DNA from 2 places in the Rhodoferax sp. PAMC 29310 genome. Region 2 is predicted to be linked to the other one. Evidence: riboswitches for the same ligand, from Rfam matches in the RefSeq annotation. Region 2 holds a riboswitch; the other holds the start of a gene.
The links. A riboswitch is a leader RNA that binds a small molecule or an ion and turns the genes downstream of it on or off. The one in region 2 is predicted to bind glycine.
Positions count from the first base shown of each region.

Region 1: another riboswitch for glycine. It lies ahead of J8G15_RS07645 (D-amino acid dehydrogenase); the one in region 2 lies ahead of gcvT (glycine cleavage system aminomethyltransferase GcvT).

Region 1 covers NZ_CP072852.1:1,668,246-1,676,192, reverse strand. The annotation lists gene J8G15_RS07660 (ABC transporter ATP-binding protein) at 1-556, opposite strand, end outside; gene ntrB (nitrate ABC transporter permease) at 553-1,476, opposite strand; gene J8G15_RS07650 (CmpA/NrtA family ABC transporter substrate-binding protein) at 1,532-2,776, opposite strand; gene J8G15_RS07645 (D-amino acid dehydrogenase) at 3,104-4,381, opposite strand; glycine riboswitch at 4,464-4,580, opposite strand; glycine riboswitch at 4,595-4,683, opposite strand; gene J8G15_RS07640 (VOC family protein) at 4,754-5,461, opposite strand; gene J8G15_RS07635 (ANTAR domain-containing response regulator) at 5,542-6,168, opposite strand; gene J8G15_RS07630 (efflux transporter outer membrane subunit) at 6,210-7,628, opposite strand; gene J8G15_RS07625 (efflux RND transporter permease subunit) at 7,621-7,947, opposite strand, start outside.
Region 2 covers NZ_CP072852.1:186,465-194,411, reverse strand. The annotation lists gene J8G15_RS00945 (aminotransferase class V-fold PLP-dependent enzyme) at 1-1,225, opposite strand, end outside; gene J8G15_RS00940 (Lrp/AsnC family transcriptional regulator) at 1,346-1,825, shown strand; gene J8G15_RS00935 (bifunctional diguanylate cyclase/phosphodiesterase) at 1,949-4,522, shown strand; glycine riboswitch at 4,552-4,654, shown strand; glycine riboswitch at 4,675-4,801, shown strand; gene gcvT (glycine cleavage system aminomethyltransferase GcvT) at 4,882-6,039, shown strand; gene gcvH (glycine cleavage system protein GcvH) at 6,118-6,489, shown strand; gene gcvP (aminomethyl-transferring glycine dehydrogenase) at 6,598-7,947, shown strand, end outside.

The DNA of each region.
Region 1 (7,947 bases), 1.5 Mb from region 2:
GAGTGAGTGCATCCAGTGCACCAAAAGGCTCGTCCATGAGCAGTACTTTCGGCTCCATCGCCAGCGCCCGGGCAATGCCCACCCGCTGCTTCATGCCACCCGAAATTTCACCAGGGCGTTTGTGCGCGGCTGGCGTCAGGCCCACCAGCGCCAGGGCGGCATCGGTGCGTTCTTTCAGTTTCGCTTTGCTCTCAGCCACGGCGCCAGTGCGGTTGCCGGAGCCGAACACGCGCTCCACGCCCAGGTAGATGTTCTCAAAGCAGGTGAGCCAAGGCAGCAAGGAGTGGTTCTGGAACACCACCGCGCGCTCCGGGCCAGGTCCGGCAATCTCGCGGTTGGCGCACAAGAGCGTGCCTTGGGTGGGTGTGGTCAACCCGGCAATGAGGTTGAGCAAGGTGGACTTGCCGCAACCGGAGTGCCCGATCAAGGCCACAAACTCGCCTTTGGCCACCGTGAGGTGAATGTCGCGCAGGGCGCAAAACGGGCCCTTTTTGGTTTTGAAGGTCTGCTCAACTCCGGCGATTTCAATGAAATGGGTGTTCAGTTTTTCGTTCATGATTTGACTTCCTCAAAAGTGAAGGCGGTGGCGAGCTTGATCAGTGCATGTTCCAGTACCAGGCCAACCACGCCAATGACAAAGATGGCCACGATGATGTTGGTCACATTGAGGTTGTTCCACTCGTCCCAGACCCAGAAGCCAATGCCTACGCCGCCAGTCAGCATCTCAGCCGCAACGATCACCAGCCAGGCCGTGCCCACGGCCAGGCGCACGCCTGTCAGCATGTAGGGCAAGACGGAGGGAAACAGGATTTTGGTCACGATCTTCCACTCGGACAGGTTCAGCACCCGGGCGACGTTCATGTAGTCCTGTGGCACGCGTTGCACGCCCACGGCGGTGTTGATGATCATGGGCCAGATAGAGCAGATGAAGATGGTCCAGATGGCGGCCGGGTCCGCGCCCTTGAACACCAGCAAACCAATGGGCAACCAAGCCAGTGGCGAGACCGGGCGCATCAGACTGATCAACGGGTTGAACATGCGGCTCATGAATTCAAAGCGGCCAATCACAAAGCCGGCGGGAATGCCAACCAGTGCCGCCAACCCAAACCCGACCGCCACGCGCTGCAGCGACATCAAAATATTCCAGCCCACGCCCTGGTCGTTGGGGCCGTTGCTGTAGAACGGATCGCTGAACAGTATCACCGCTTGCTTGAAGGTTGGAAGGGGTCCGGGGATGCTGTTGCTCGTTCCCACGCTGACCAGGGCCCACACCCCGACCAGCAAGGCAAAGCCCAGCAGCGGCGGCAGCACGGCCATGCCGAGGGCGCGCCAGTCAAAGGGTGTGCGCTCCGGCGTGGCGGTTGCCACAGTGACCGCGGGCTCTCTTGAAGTGCTCACGCGGGATGAGTTTTCTTTGGGGATCGCAATGCCCTCGGCCACGGGGCCTAGGGGCGAGTGAAATACGGCGCTAACCATGGTGTGCTCCTTGAAAGGATAGGTACGGCGGGGAGGGGGCACCTCCCCGCGTCGTTCAGGCTTTGACTTTGAAACTGTCGGCGTACTTTTTGGGGTCCTTGCCATCCCATACCACGCCGTCCATCAGGGTGGAGGTGCGCATCACGTCTTTGGGCACGTTGATCTTGAGTGCTGAGGCGGCCTGCTTGTAGAGGTCAATCTGGTTGATCTCCTTGGCCACCTTGAGGTAGTCAGGGTGGGCGTCCAGCAAGCCCCAACGCTTGTGCTGGGTTAGAAACCACATGCCGTCTGACAGATAGGGGAAGTTCACCGCGCCGTCGTTGAAGAATTTCATGTGATTGGGGTCGTCCCAAGTTTTGCCCATGCCGTTTTGGTAGCGGCCCAGAATGCGCTGGTTGATGGCGTCGACCCCGGTGTTGATGTAAGACTTCTGCGCCACGGTTTCGGCCATCTTCAGCTTGTTCTGAAGGCTGGCGTCAATCCAGCGGCTGGCTTCCAGAATCGCCATGGTGACTGCGCGGGCGGTGTTGGGGTTGTTCTTGACGAACTCTGACGTGGTGCCCAGCACCTTCTCGGGGTGGTCTTTCCAGACGTCCTGCGAAGTGGCAGCGGATACACCAATCCCGTCCATGATGGCGCGGTGGTTCCAGGGTTCACCCACGCTGAAGCCGTCCATGTTGCCGACCCGCATATTCGCCACCATTTGGGGCGGGGGCACCACAATGCAGCGCACGTCCTTGAACGGGTTCACTCCGGCCGAGGCCAGCCAGTAGTACAACCACATGGCGTGGGTGCCGGTGGGGAAAGTTTGGGCAAAGGTGTATTCGCGGGGTTCTTTCTTCATCAGGGACACCAGTCCCGCCAGATCGACCGCGCCCTTGTCGGCCAGGGCCTTGGACAGGGTGATGCCCTGGCCGTTGTTGTTCAGCGTCATCAGCACGGCCATGTCTTTTTTGGGCCCGCTCACGCCCAGGTGAACGCCGTAGACCAGACCGTAAAGCACGTGGGCAAAGTCCAGTTCGCCATTGACCAGCTTGTCGCGCACACCCGCCCAAGACGCTTCCTTGCTGGGAATGATCTTGACGCCGTATTTCTTGTCAAACCCCAGCACGGAGGCCATCACCACGCTGGCGCAATCGGTCAGGGGAATGAATCCAATCTTGACCTCGGTTTTTTCTGGCGCGTCAGAGCCACCGGCGTACACCACCGAGCGCAGCGCGGGGCTGATACCGATGGCGCCCACGGCGGCCGATTGCAGCACAGTCCGTCGGCTCAGTGAATTGGCGAGTAAGTCAGTCATGTGTCTTCTCCAAGGTTTAAAAACAAACGAAAAGCAAAAAAAGGCGTCCTCACGCTGCGCGGGGCTTGGTGCAAGCCGCGTGCAGGTGGGGACGCCTTTGTCCGGATCGACCGGTTGAATCCGCCTTTGGACTCAACCCGTCTGGTGACCTACTTTGGTCGTATCAATGTCTAAGCAATCACTGTGCCAACTTTTTTGAGAGTGAGTTGCTATCGAATATGTAGCTTCTTCCGCATATCGGACAAGGGCTAGGTGTCAATTTCTTGTCTAAGTGTGAATCAGCACGAGGATGGTGCGGTGCACCATCCTGGCAAGGTCGACCATGACTCAGCCTTGGGTAAACGCAAAGTCCACTTCGGGCGTCAACCCACTCACGATGCGGGCAATGGATTTGCCGGAGCCACAAGCGTGCGTCCAGCCCAGCGTGCCGTGGCCGGTGTTGAGGAACAGGTTGGGCAGCTTGCTTTTGCCGATCAGCGGCACGTTGCTGGGTGTAGCGGGGCGAAGGCCGCTCCAGAAACTGGCTTGGGTGGCGTCGCCGGCTCCGGGGAACAGTTGCTCCACCCGGCGGACGATGGCTTCGCAGCGAATGCGGTTCAGGTCGCGGTCATAGCCATTGAACTCCGCCGTGCCGGCAATGCGCAAGCGGTCGGTGCCGTCGCCATTCACCGGCGTCAGGCGTGAAAAAACCAGTTTGAATTCATCATCCGTCAAGCTGACCTGGTGCGCCATGTTGGCGTCCTTCACGGGCATGGTGACCGAATAGCCTTTGGCGGGATAAATAGGCAGTTTGATGCCGAGCTGCTTCAGGTACAACGGGCTGAAAGACCCCATGGCCATCACGTATGAGTCTGCGTACAGGCGCTGGAAGCGGCCCTCGTTGTCGGTGGCCTCCACGTGGTCAATCTGTCCACCCGCTTCGCGCAAGGCGGTGATGGTGTGGTTCATAAAAAACTTCACCCCATTGGCTTCGCACAGTTTGACCAACTCGCGGGCAAAGCGATTGGCGTCACCCGACTCGTCTTCGGCGGTGTAGGTGGCACCGGCCAACTGTGGGCGAATATGGCCCAGGGTGGGCTCCAGACGAACGGCCTCGTCGGCGCTCACGATGTTGCGCTCGCACCCCAGTTCGCGCATTTGCTCGGTGGGTGCCAGAGCGGCGTCAAACTCTTTTTGCGAGGTGTAAAAATGCAGAATACCTTGCGTGCGCTGGTCGTACTCAATGCCCGTGTCGCGGCGCAGTTGCTGCAATGTGTCGCGGCTGTAAGTGCCCAGGCGCACGATTTGCTGAATGTTGTGGCGGGTGCGCGCCGGTGTGCACTCGCGTAGAAACTGCAATCCCCACATCCACTGGCGCATGTCGGCCCGCAGGCGAAACAGCAGTGGCGCGTCTTCTTTGCCCAGCCATTGCAGCAGCTTGATGGGCGCGCCGGGGTTGGCCCAAGGCTCGGCATGGCTGACCGAGATTTGCCCGCCGTTGGCAAAACTGGTTTCCGCCGCCGGGGAGGACTGGCGGTCCACCACGGTGACTTCATGACCCTGTTGGGAGAGGTAATAGGCTGAACTGACGCCAAGAAGCCCGCTGCCAAGAACGATGATACGCATGGATAACCTTTTCGGGGTCTAGCCCAGGCAGAACCTGCAGAGTGCACTATGGAATAAATAGCACCCAGGGCGCTGCCCGGATGCCGCTCCCCCTGTCCTTGGTACCTGAGAGATTCACACCGCAGTGGACTGCGGAGCTTGCTCCTTCGGTGCATCGCCGACACCTTGCGGGTGGCGATGGCTCTCCAGACGGCGTTTACAAATGGTGGCAGTACGTCACCGGTGAGGGTGTACCTGAGCGTTCATGGGAGTTTGCGCCTTCGGTGGAGCGTCTGGGACGCTCTCTCTCCTGCCGGACAGGATTCTAGCGGGTTGGATGAAGTGACCGGCGGAAATATTTCACTGCCGCCAGACTTCGGGCTGCGTTGGTTCTTAAACCCCTTGGCTCTCCAGTTGCACCAAGCCTTTGGGGGTCTTCAACGTGGCAATGAGGTTGGCGGGACCCTCTTCGACGGCAATGCCGGTGAGCCCCAGTGCGTCATACGCAGCCTGCAGTTTGGACGCGGTGGGGTGGGTCACGGCAATGCTTTGCAGCGAGATACCAGAACGGGGCAGGCTGTTGCGCGGGTGCAGGCGCAAGGGCTCTTCCGCGTCAGGCTTGCCCCATTGAATCAAGCTGGGCAGTGCGCCATTAAACAGGCGTTGCCCGTCTTCACGCACCGTGACTTGCCATTGCAGCACCCCTTTGCGGGTATGGCGGCTGGCGTGTACCGCGAGACCGGGTTCGATGTCTTGGCGTTTCAGCGCTATTCGGGCCGCTTGCATGTCGTCGGTATTGACCACGAAGTGCACCAGACGCGGCTGTTTGGCAACGGCCGCCTGCAGTGCCGCGTCGTCCATGTCAAACCAGCGCTTGCCAACCGCATTGGCGGGGCGCGAGGCGGTTGGATTGATGGCGATGATTTCCAGGTAGGCCAGCGGGTAGGCTGGCGTGGCAATTTTGATGAGGCGGTTGTGCGTGCCAAACTGCGCATGCTCGCCGCCGGGACCGGGGGTGACGCCTAGGGTGGCTTCGCACCATTGCACACCCAACTCCAGGGTTTTGGCCACGACAACCAGATGATCTATTTGTGTTTTCATGGCGTGACCTTACCACCGGGGCGGCGCGATTTGCTTGAGGTCTTCGACTTAAATGATGCGCCGCCGGCCGCCGTTGCACCTCAGGCGAGCAGGTCGGCCACGTCCAGCATGCGCTGGGCCACGTCGGCCAGTTTCAGTCCCTTGTCCATGGCGGTTTTGCGCAGCTTGTCGAAAGCTTGCTGTTCGTTCAGGTTTTGGCGCTGCATGAGCAGGCCTTTGGCGCGGTCAATGGTTTTGCGGTCTTTGAGTTCAGTCTTGGTGTCGGCCAGCTCCTGACGCAAAGCCTGCTCGTGCTGGAAACGGGCCATGGCGACGTCCAAAATGGGGCGAATGCGTTCGCTGGACAGCCCGGCGACGATGTAGGCCGTAACCCCGGATGCCACAGCATGGCGCACCTGGGAGGTGTCATTGTTGTTGGTGAACATCACGATGGGGCGTCGCGCGTCCCGGGTGGCCATGACCACATGCTCAAGCGCATCACGGGCCTCGCTTTCGGCATCCACAATGATCAGGTCGGGCTGAAGCTGATTGATTCGCTCCTGCAGGAATACATCGGCGGGCAGCACCGCTACCAGATTGAAGCCGTTTTCCAGCAAGCCGATGCGAAGACTGCGCGACCGCTCCGCCTGGCTGATGGCATGGTCGTCTGCCGGATCTTCCACCGCCAGATCGGGGGCCACTACAACGATTCTTAAGGATTCATGCATGCCCAGCACATGCAAGAACCGCGCCGAAGTGGCGTTTGTGGTTAAGGCATGGTGGGTGCCCCGCCGCCCAGTGCCTTGTACAGCGCGACCTGACTCTGGGCGTAGATGAGCCGGGTTTGCACCAGTGCCTGCTGCGCACTGAACAGCGAGCGCTGGGCATCCAGCCAATCCAGCTGACTGGACGCACCATTTTGGTAACGCAGATCCGTCAAGCCATGGCGAGCGGCTTCCGCGGCCAACTGGGCTTCCTGGGCACGCAACTGGCGGGCGAGGGTGGCGTTGGCAGCCAAGGCATCGGCCACCTCTCGAAAAGCACTTTGAATGGCTTTCTCGTACTGCGCCACGGCGATTTCTCGCCCCGCTTTGGCGCCGTCCAGATTGGCCTGGTTGCGTCCACCATCAAAAATCGGCAGCACTAACTGGGGCGCCACGGTGAAGCCCCAGTACCCGTCCTTGAACAAGTTGCCAAGGTCGCTGCTGGCGGTGCCTGCGCCCGCAGTCAGGGAAATGCGTGGGTAAAAGGCGGCGCGGGCCGCGCCAATATTGGCGTTGCTGGCCACCAGTTGCTGTTCCGCTTGGCGGATGTCAGGCCTGCGCGTCAGCAAGTCCGAGGGCAAGCCCGCAGGCAATACGGCAAATTGCAAGGGCGTTGGGTTGGTACCTGCCAATTGGGCGCGGGCGGCCGGCGGCAAGGATTGGCCCAACAGCAAGACCAGCGCGTTTTCGTCCAGCGTGCGTTGGCGCTCCTGTTGCGCCAAGGTGACTCGGGCGGCAGCCTGCAGCGACTCGGCCAGGCGCAGGTCCAGCTCAGACACCACACCGTGTTTGAAGCGCAGCTGCACCAGCTTGAGGGAGTCGTCGCGCGTGGTCAGGGTCTGGCGCGAGAGTTGAAGCAAGGCCTCGTCGCTCAATAGGCTCAACCAGGTTTGCGCCACGGTGGAAATCAGGCTGATTTGTGCCGTCTTGCTGCCTTCTTGCGTGGCCAGGTACTGGGCCAGCGCCTGCTGTTTCAGGCTGCCGACACGGTCAAAAAAGTCCAGCTCGTAGGCGGTGACGGCGAAGCCGGCGGTGTAGGTGCTGTTGATGCCGCCTGAGCCAGTAGGTGCGCGGGAGCCCGTAGCCGTTGCATTCACCGTTGGCAATTTATCCGCGCGGCGGATGCCGAGTTGGGCGCGGGCTTGTTCAATGTTGAGCACTGCCACTCGCAGATCACGGTTGTTCGTGAGTGCCGTCTGAATCAGCTCCTTCAAGGTGGCGTCAGTGAAAAACGTCTGCCAGGCCAAGTCAGCCGCAGCGGGCGCGCCGGCCGTGCTGGGGTTGACGGATGCCTCGGGCCATGTTGATTCGATGGGCGCAGCCGGGCGCTCATAAGTGGGCATCAGGCTGCAACCGGCCAGCAGCAGGGCGGCCGCCAGGGGCGCCAATGCCCGGGGCGTCGCGCGTGAGGGGGACTTAATCATGAGAAATCACTCCTGCGTGTTGGCCATGTTCGGCGTCAAAACGCCGCTGCCTTTCACTGCCTTTGAAAATACTGCGCACCACCACAAAGAAGACGGGCACAAACACCACCGCCAAGACAGTGCCAGTGATCATGCCGCCGATCACACCCGTGCCAATGGCGCGCTGGCTGGCTGAGCCGGCGCCTGTGGCCAAGGCCAGTGGCAGCACGCCCAGCGTGAACGCCAGAGAGGTCATGATGATGGGGCGAAAGCGCAAATGCGCAGCTTCCAGGGCTGAGGCGACCACGCTCTTGCCTTGCGCCTGCAGGTCTTTGGCGAA
Region 2 (7,947 bases):
TCGAAGCGGGCGGCAGGCTGACTGTGGGCGCATCGTGATCGCGGGCGTGAACCAGTACCTCGCCGCACCGCACAATGGCCGCGCAAGCGCGCTCAATCAAGGCGGGTTCATCCAGCGGCCCAAACGACAGGCGCACGGCTGACGTGGTTTGCCACTCTGGCAAGCCCATGGCCACCAGTACATAGCTGGGTTCTGCCTTGGCGGCCGAGCAGGCACTGCCCGCACTCACCCGCACGCCCGCCGCGTCAAACAAGGCCAGCAAGGTGTTGCTGCTCACCCCGGGGACCGAGAAGTTGAGCGTGGTCGGCACCGCCAAGCTGAAAGGCGCGTTGAACACCACGCCAGAAAACGCGGTGGAGAGTGCTCGCGCCAGTTGCTCCCGGTGCGCCAACAAGCGACTCCCGGGTTGAAAGGTGCGCCCTTCCAGCAGCGCTTGCATCACCGCGCCCCAGGCGGCAATGCCGGGCATGTTCTCGGTTCCGGCGCGAAGGCCGCCTTCCTGACCGCCGCCCGCCATCATGGCGGTGTAAGGGCTGCCAGCGCGCACATACAACAAGCCAATGCCCTTGGGGCCGTAGAGTTTGTGACCAGAAAAGGTGGCGTAGTCCATGCGGGTCTGCCGCAATTTCAAGGGCAGCTTGCCCAGCGCCTGCACACAGTCCACCAACCACAGTGCGGCCGGGTTGTGGGCGGTGAGCACTCGCTCAATGCCCACCAGATCCGACACCACGCCAGTTTCATTGTTTGCCGCCATGGTGCACAGCAAAGCCGTGTCTGCCATCCACTGGGCCAGCACCTCCAATTGGTGTTGTCCGTGGCCGCACACAGGTAGCGCCCGAACCTCCAGGTCAAGGCCCAGCACGGCGTTCCAGTGCCGCAGGGCCTCGGGCACCGCCTTGTGTTCGGTGGCGCCGTACACCAGCAAACGCCCCACAGGCTCGCCCCGCTCCCGACGTTGCCGGATGTTCATCAAAGCGGAAAAAACGGCGCTTTGGATGCCTTCTGTGGCGCCACTCATGAAGATCAATTGTCCCTCGCCACTGTCCAGCACTTGCGCGGTGTATTCCCGGGCCTTCATCAGCATCTGGCGGGCCACCAGACCCGTGCAATGCCCGCTGCTGGGGTTGCCAAAGACCTCCGCCATGGCGGTTTGGGCGGCCGCCAGCGCGGCGGGCATGGCGCGTGTGGTGGCGTTGTTGTCGAGGTAAATGGGGCTGGCGGACATGGCACTCTCCTACATAGAAGTGCATGAGTTTATGAAAACAGTCTTAGAAAATAATTCTTTTCAACCTACTATTCGCGATTAATTAGTCAATAACAAACTACAAAAATAACAAATTAAGGAATGAACATGCTAGATCGATTGGATCTTGGAATTCTGGAAGCCTTGCAGCACGACGGCACCCTGTCTATTGCACAGTTGGGCGAACGGGTAGGTCTGTCCACCACGCCTTGCTGGAAACGGGTGAAGCGACTGGAAGACGAGGGCTTCATCACCCAACGCGTCGCCATCGTGGATCGCCAAAAAGTGGGACTTCCCGTGACCGTGTTTGTGAGCGTTCGTACCTCGCAGCACGATGAAGCCTGGCTCGCGAAATTTACGGCGTCGGTTTCCTCCATGCCGGAAGTGCTGGAACTGCACCGCATGAGCGGCGATGTGGACTACCTCCTCAAAGTCGCCACCACCAGCATCGACGGCTTTGATCGCTTCTACAAAAAACTCATCCAGCTCGGCCCCTTGACTGGTGTGTCCTCCGCTTTCTCCATGGAGCAAATCAAAAGCACCACCGCCCTGCCACTGGACTTGCCGGGGCGGGTGGCCTGAGGACACATGGTCTGATCATCCAACGGGACTCATTCATAGTGAATGTTCCCGTCCCGACTCCATGCATGAACTGCGTGCCCGCGCTTTGCCGGCTAGGCCGATAGGCACACCGCATTCGAATTTATGTCCCCCAAGAAGCCCGCACAAGAAGATCAAATCGCGACGTCGGCATCTGATCGGGCGAAAGAAGTGGTTCGTTCGCGTGACTCGAAAGCGGATTTGTCAGCCTCAAACGAATTGCTACGGGCCATCGTCAACACCGCGCCGATCGGAATTTTCTGGAAAGACACCCAGTCTCGTTACGTCGGCGGCAACCTGGTTTTTGCACGCGACTCGGGATTGACCTGCGTCCAGGAGATCTTCGGCCGGACCGACGAGGAATTGACCTGGGCTGAGCAAGCGGAAAAGTTCCGCTTCGATGACCAATCGGTGATGCAAGGCAACTTAACGAAGCTCGGATACGAGGAATTTTTCAATTCACCTACCGGGACGCCTGCTTGGTTTCAGACGTCAAAAGTCCCTTTGCACAACGATGCAGGCGATGTAGTGGGCTCGCTGGGGATCTACCAGGACATCACCGAACACAAGCAGTCAGAACAGGCCTTGGTCGCCTCTCAACAGCAGTTTCGCGATTTAGTCGACTCAACCGCCGGCATTGTCTGGGAAGCCGATGCCACCACCTTTCGCTTCAATTTCGTGAGTCAGGATGCAGAACACCTGCTGGATTTTACCGTTGAAGAATGGCAAATTCCGGGATTCTGGGTCCAAAACCTGCACCCGGATGACCGGTCTTGGGCGCTGGAGTACTGCGCCTCTTGTACCAGCCGCCCTGAGGCCCACGATTTTGAGTACCGCTTCATCAGCAAAGATGGCCGAATCGTCTGGTTGCACGACATCGTGAAAGTGGTCGCGGTGGCCGGTCAACCGCGCTGGCTGCGAGGCGTGATGTTCGATGTCACCGCTCGAAAACTCGCCGAGGCCCAATTGAAATTGGCCGCCAGTGTGTTTACCCATGCCGGCGAGGGAATCACGATCACGGACGCCAGGGGTCGCATTGTCGAGCTCAATGACACATTCACCGCTATCACAGGGTCTAGCCGTGAGGAGGCCTTGGGGCAATCCTCCGAAATACTGAGATCCGGGCACCATGACGACGAGTTTTTCGGGTCCATTTGGCGCGAAGTGCACCGCCGGGGCCACTGGCAGGGCCAAATTTGGAACAAACGAAAAAACGGCGAAATCTACGCCCAAAGGACGACAGTCAGCGCCGTGCTTTATGAGAACGGTGTGGCGCAAAACTATGTCGGTCTTATTTCCGACATCACGGAGCTCAAACGGCACCAAAGCGAGCTGGAGCGGGCTGCCCACTTCGACAGTTTGACGGGCCTTCCCAACCGCCTGCTGCTGGCCGACCGACTCAGCCACGCCATGAATCAGTGTCAGCGCCAAAACCACTCATTGGCAGTGGTTTATCTGGACCTGGACAACATCAAAGAGGTCAACGACGAGTACGGGCACGCCGCCGGGGACGCGCTGTTGATTGAGGTGTCACGTCGTATGAAAATCGCCTTGCGTGAGGGAGATACCTTGACGCGCCTGGGCGGAGACGAGTTTGTGGCCGTATTGAGCAACCTGTCAGAACCCGACGATGGCATTCCTGTGCTGGAGCGTCTGCTACAAGCGGCAGCGGTTCCTGTGACGGTTTCGACGGCGCCTGACGAACAAGGCGAAAAAGATCACATCATTGTTCGCGTATCTGCCAGCATGGGCGTGACTTTTTATCCGCAAGACCCGGCGGACGCCGACCAACTGATGCGCCATGCCGACCAGGCCATGTACGCCGCCAAGCAAGCGGGGAAAAACCGCTACCAGTTGTTCGACATCGCGCAGGACGTGGCCATTCAGTCGCGCCGTGAAGGGCTCCAAAACATTCGCACCGCGCTGGACCGCCGTGAGTTCGTTCTGCACTACCAACCCAAGGTCAATATGCAGTCGGGCGTTGTCACTAGCGTGGAAGCGCTGATCCGCTGGCAACACCCCGAAAAGGGATTGCTGCCGCCCGCAGCGTTTCTGCCGCTCATGGCAGGCCACCCAATCAGCATGGAGGTCGGCGAATGGGTGATTGAGACCGCCCTGAGCCAAGCCAGCGCGTGGTTGGCACAAGGACTGGATGTGAAAGTGAGCGTGAACCTGGATGCAGCGCAGTTGCAGCAATCCGGCTTTGCCGAACGCCTGAGCGACATTCTGACCAAGCACCCGGACGTGCCGCAACAGCGCCTAGGCCTTGAGGTGCTGGAATCCAGCGCACTGGAAGATTACGACCGAGTCTGTGATGCCATGCACGCCTGCCATGCCTTGGGCGTGAGCTTTGCGCTGGACGACTTTGGCACCGGTCACTCCTCCCTCACCTACCTCAAACGCCTGCCGGCGCAAACCTTGAAAATTGACCAGACTTTTGTTCGGGACATGCTAGACGACCCCAGCGACCTCGCCATCGTCAAGGGCGTCATAGGCCTGGCCCAGGCCTTTGGACGCAACGTGGTCGCCGAAGGGGTTGAGACGGCTGCCCAGGGCCAAGCGCTTCTGTCGCTGGGCTGCGAAATGGCACAAGACTATGGGATAGCCCGCCCGATGCCAGCGAACCAAATTCCCGCCTGGGTGACCCAGTGGGAATCCAAGGCAGTTTGGACGGATTGAGATCGATCACTGCCGGCCTGCATTAGAATTCCGACTCGTCAGGAGAGAGCTTTCCCAGAGAAAGCCGCCGAAGGCGCAGAACCGCTGATTGCAGCGGTTTGAACGCTCAGGCAAAAGGACTGACAAGCGCGTCAGGGTGTCACCACCCAGCGCGTCTCCCCACTGGAGAGAGGCCAAACCGGATTTGGCCCACCGAAGGAGCAAACCGCAGTCTGCCAGCCCACCCGGGTTGACGTTGGCCCGGTGAATCTCTCAGGTAGAGCGGACAGCGGGGGCACAGGCCAGGGGTTTGACATCGCGTCAAACCTTCGGATTTGGATACGCCCCTGGGCGCCACGCGCCCGAACCGGAGTTCGCTGATGACTGCCACCACACCCCCTCTTGCCGCGCTGCTTAGTGTTCCGCTGAATGATCTGCATGTCTCGCTGGGCGCCCGCATGGTGCCATTTGCCGGCTATTCCATGCCCGTGCAGTACCCCGCCGGCCTGATGGCCGAACACCACCACACCCGCACGGCCGCCGGCTTGTTTGATGTGTCCCACATGGGCCAGTTGCGTCTGGTGGGCCCTGACGCCGCCGCCGCTTTTGAGACCCTGATGCCGGTGGACGTGATCGATCTGGCCGTGGGAAAACAGCGCTACGGTCTGCTGCTCAATGACGACGGAGGCATCATTGACGACCTGATGTTCTTCAACAAAGGCGATGACGAGATTTTTGTCATCGTCAACGGTGCTTGCAAGATCGGAGACATTGCCCACATCCAGGCCAAGATCGGCGAGCGTTGCCAGGTGATTCCCATGCCTGAGATGGCCTTGCTGGCACTGCAGGGCCCACAGGCCGTCACCGTCTTGTCTCGCCTGGCGCCCGGCGTGGAAAACTTGGTGTTCATGACTGGCGGCAACTTCAAAGTAGACGCTGGCACAAAAATCATTCACGTCTTTTTAACCCGCAGTGGCTACACCGGAGAAGACGGTTTTGAGATCTCCGTGCACGAGAGCGACGCCAACGCCCTCGCCCACGCCCTGCTGGCCCAGCCTGAAGTGAAGCCCATTGGTCTGGGTGCGCGCAACTCGCTGCGCCTGGAAGCCGGTCTGTGCTTGTATGGCAACGACATTGACACCACCACCACGCCCGTCGAGGCGACTCTGAACTGGGCCATGCAAAAGGTGCGACGTACTGATGGCGCCCGTGCCGGCGGTTTTCCGGGGGCTAGCAAAATACTAGCGCAACTCGCAGGTGGCGCGGGCGCTGCAACCCGAAAACGTGTGGGACTCATGGCGCTGGAGCGCATTCCCGTGCGTGACCACACCGAATTGCAAGACCTGGCTGGAAACCGCATTGGCGAAGTGACCAGTGGCCTGCTGGGCCCCACCATCGACAAGCCAGTGGCCATCGGTTATGTGCCGCCTGAACTGGCCGCGCTGGGCACAAAGATCAACGCCATGGTGCGCGGCAAGGCCGTGCCCATGGAGGTAGTGGCCATGCCGTTTGTGCCCACCAACTACTTCCGCGGCTAAAAGCCAGGGTTAAAGCCCACACAGAATTTTTACTGTTTCAACGACTGACACCTTTCATCATTTTTTAGGAGCGCCTCCATGACCATCAAGTACACCCCTGACCACGAATGGCTGAACATTGACGGCGACACCGCCATCGTCGGCATCACGCACCACGCGCAAGATGCCTTGGGCGATGTGGTGTTTGTGGACCTGCCCGAAGTCGGCGCCACTTTTGCTGCCAAAGACATTGCCGGCGTCGTCGAATCCGTGAAAGCCGCCGCTGACGTCTACATGCCCGTCACCGGCGAGATCATCGAGGTGAACGAAGCCCTGCGCGCTGACCCAGCTCTCGCCAACTCCGACCCACTGGGCGCCGGCTGGTTCTTCAAGGTCAAGCTGTCCAACCCGGCCGAGCTGGACGCCCTGATGGACGAAACCAGCTACACCAGCTTCTCCGCTGGCGCCTAAATAGGGCTGCGGGCTGCGGCCCGCGCCGGCTGAGCCTGTCGTAGCCCATTCCCCCCCTTGTTTCGCTCGCCCTTCGACAGGCTTGAGGCGAACGGTTTGTGAGTCCTCATGTCGATGCAATCTCCCCTGCCCCTAAAAACACTCGAAAACACCTCCGAATTTATCGCCCGCCATATTGGTGTTGAAGCGGCAGATGAAGAAATGATGCTGAAAGTCGTCGGATCGGCCTCGCGCCGCGATCTGATTGACGGCATCGTGCCGCGCTCCATTGCCCGCCAATCCGTTATGAACATTCCTGCAGCCATCACGGAAGCCGCCGCGCTGGCCGAGCTGAAGGCGATTTCGGCCAAGAACCATGTGTTCAAGAGCTACATCGGCCAGGGCTATTACGACACCCACACGCCGGGCGTGATTCTGCGCAACATCCTGGAAAACCCCGCCTGGTACACCGCCTACACGCCCTACCAGGCCGAGATCAGCCAAGGCCGCATGGAAGCGCTGGTGAACTTTCAAACCATGGTGGCCGACCTGACCGGCATGCCCATGGCAAATGCCTCCATGCTTGACGAAGCCACCGCCGCTGCCGAAGCCATGACGCTGGCCATGCGCGTGGGCAAGTCCAAGTCCATGACATTCCTGGTGGACGACCAGGTGCTGCCACAAACGCTGGAAGTGATACAGACTCGCGCCAAGCCGCTGGGCATCACTGTGAAGGTGTGCAACGGTGACGAAGGCTTGGCTGAGGACAGCTTCGCCGTGCTGCTGCAATACCCCGGCGTGAGCGGTGTGGTGCGCAATGACAAGGAATGGATTGCGGCCTACAAAGCCAAAGGCGGCGTGGTCATCATGGCCGCCGACCTGCTGGCGCTGACCCTGCTAACGCCCCCGGGCGAGCTGGGTGCTGACATTGCTGTGGGCACGACCCAGCGCTTTGGCATGCCTTTGTGCAACGGCGGCCCACACGCTGCTTACATGGCTTGCCGCGACGAATTCAAACGCTCTTTGCCCGGCCGCTTGGTCGGCGTGAGTGTGGACGTGCACGGCAACCCCACCTACCGTTTGGCATTGCAGACCCGCGAGCAGCACATTCGCCGCGAAAAAGCCACTTCCAACATTTGCACTGCACAGGTCTTGCCGGCGGTGGTGTCCAGCATGTACGCGGTTTACCACGGACCTCAAGGCCTGGTCCGTATTGCCCAGCGCGTGGCCACCTTCACCGCCATTCTGGCGCGTGGTTTGCAAGACATGGGCTACACCCTGGCCCACGCCAGCGCCTTTGACACGCTCACCATCCAAACCGACGACGCTACTGATTTAATAGCCGCTCGCGCACTTTCTGCATGCGCCAACCTGCGTTTAGTCTCTGCAACTTCTCTCAGCGTCTCGCTCGATGAAACCACGACCCGTGACAACGTGGAAGAGCTGTTTGGCTTCTTCGCCAAAGACGGCGCCGCCCTG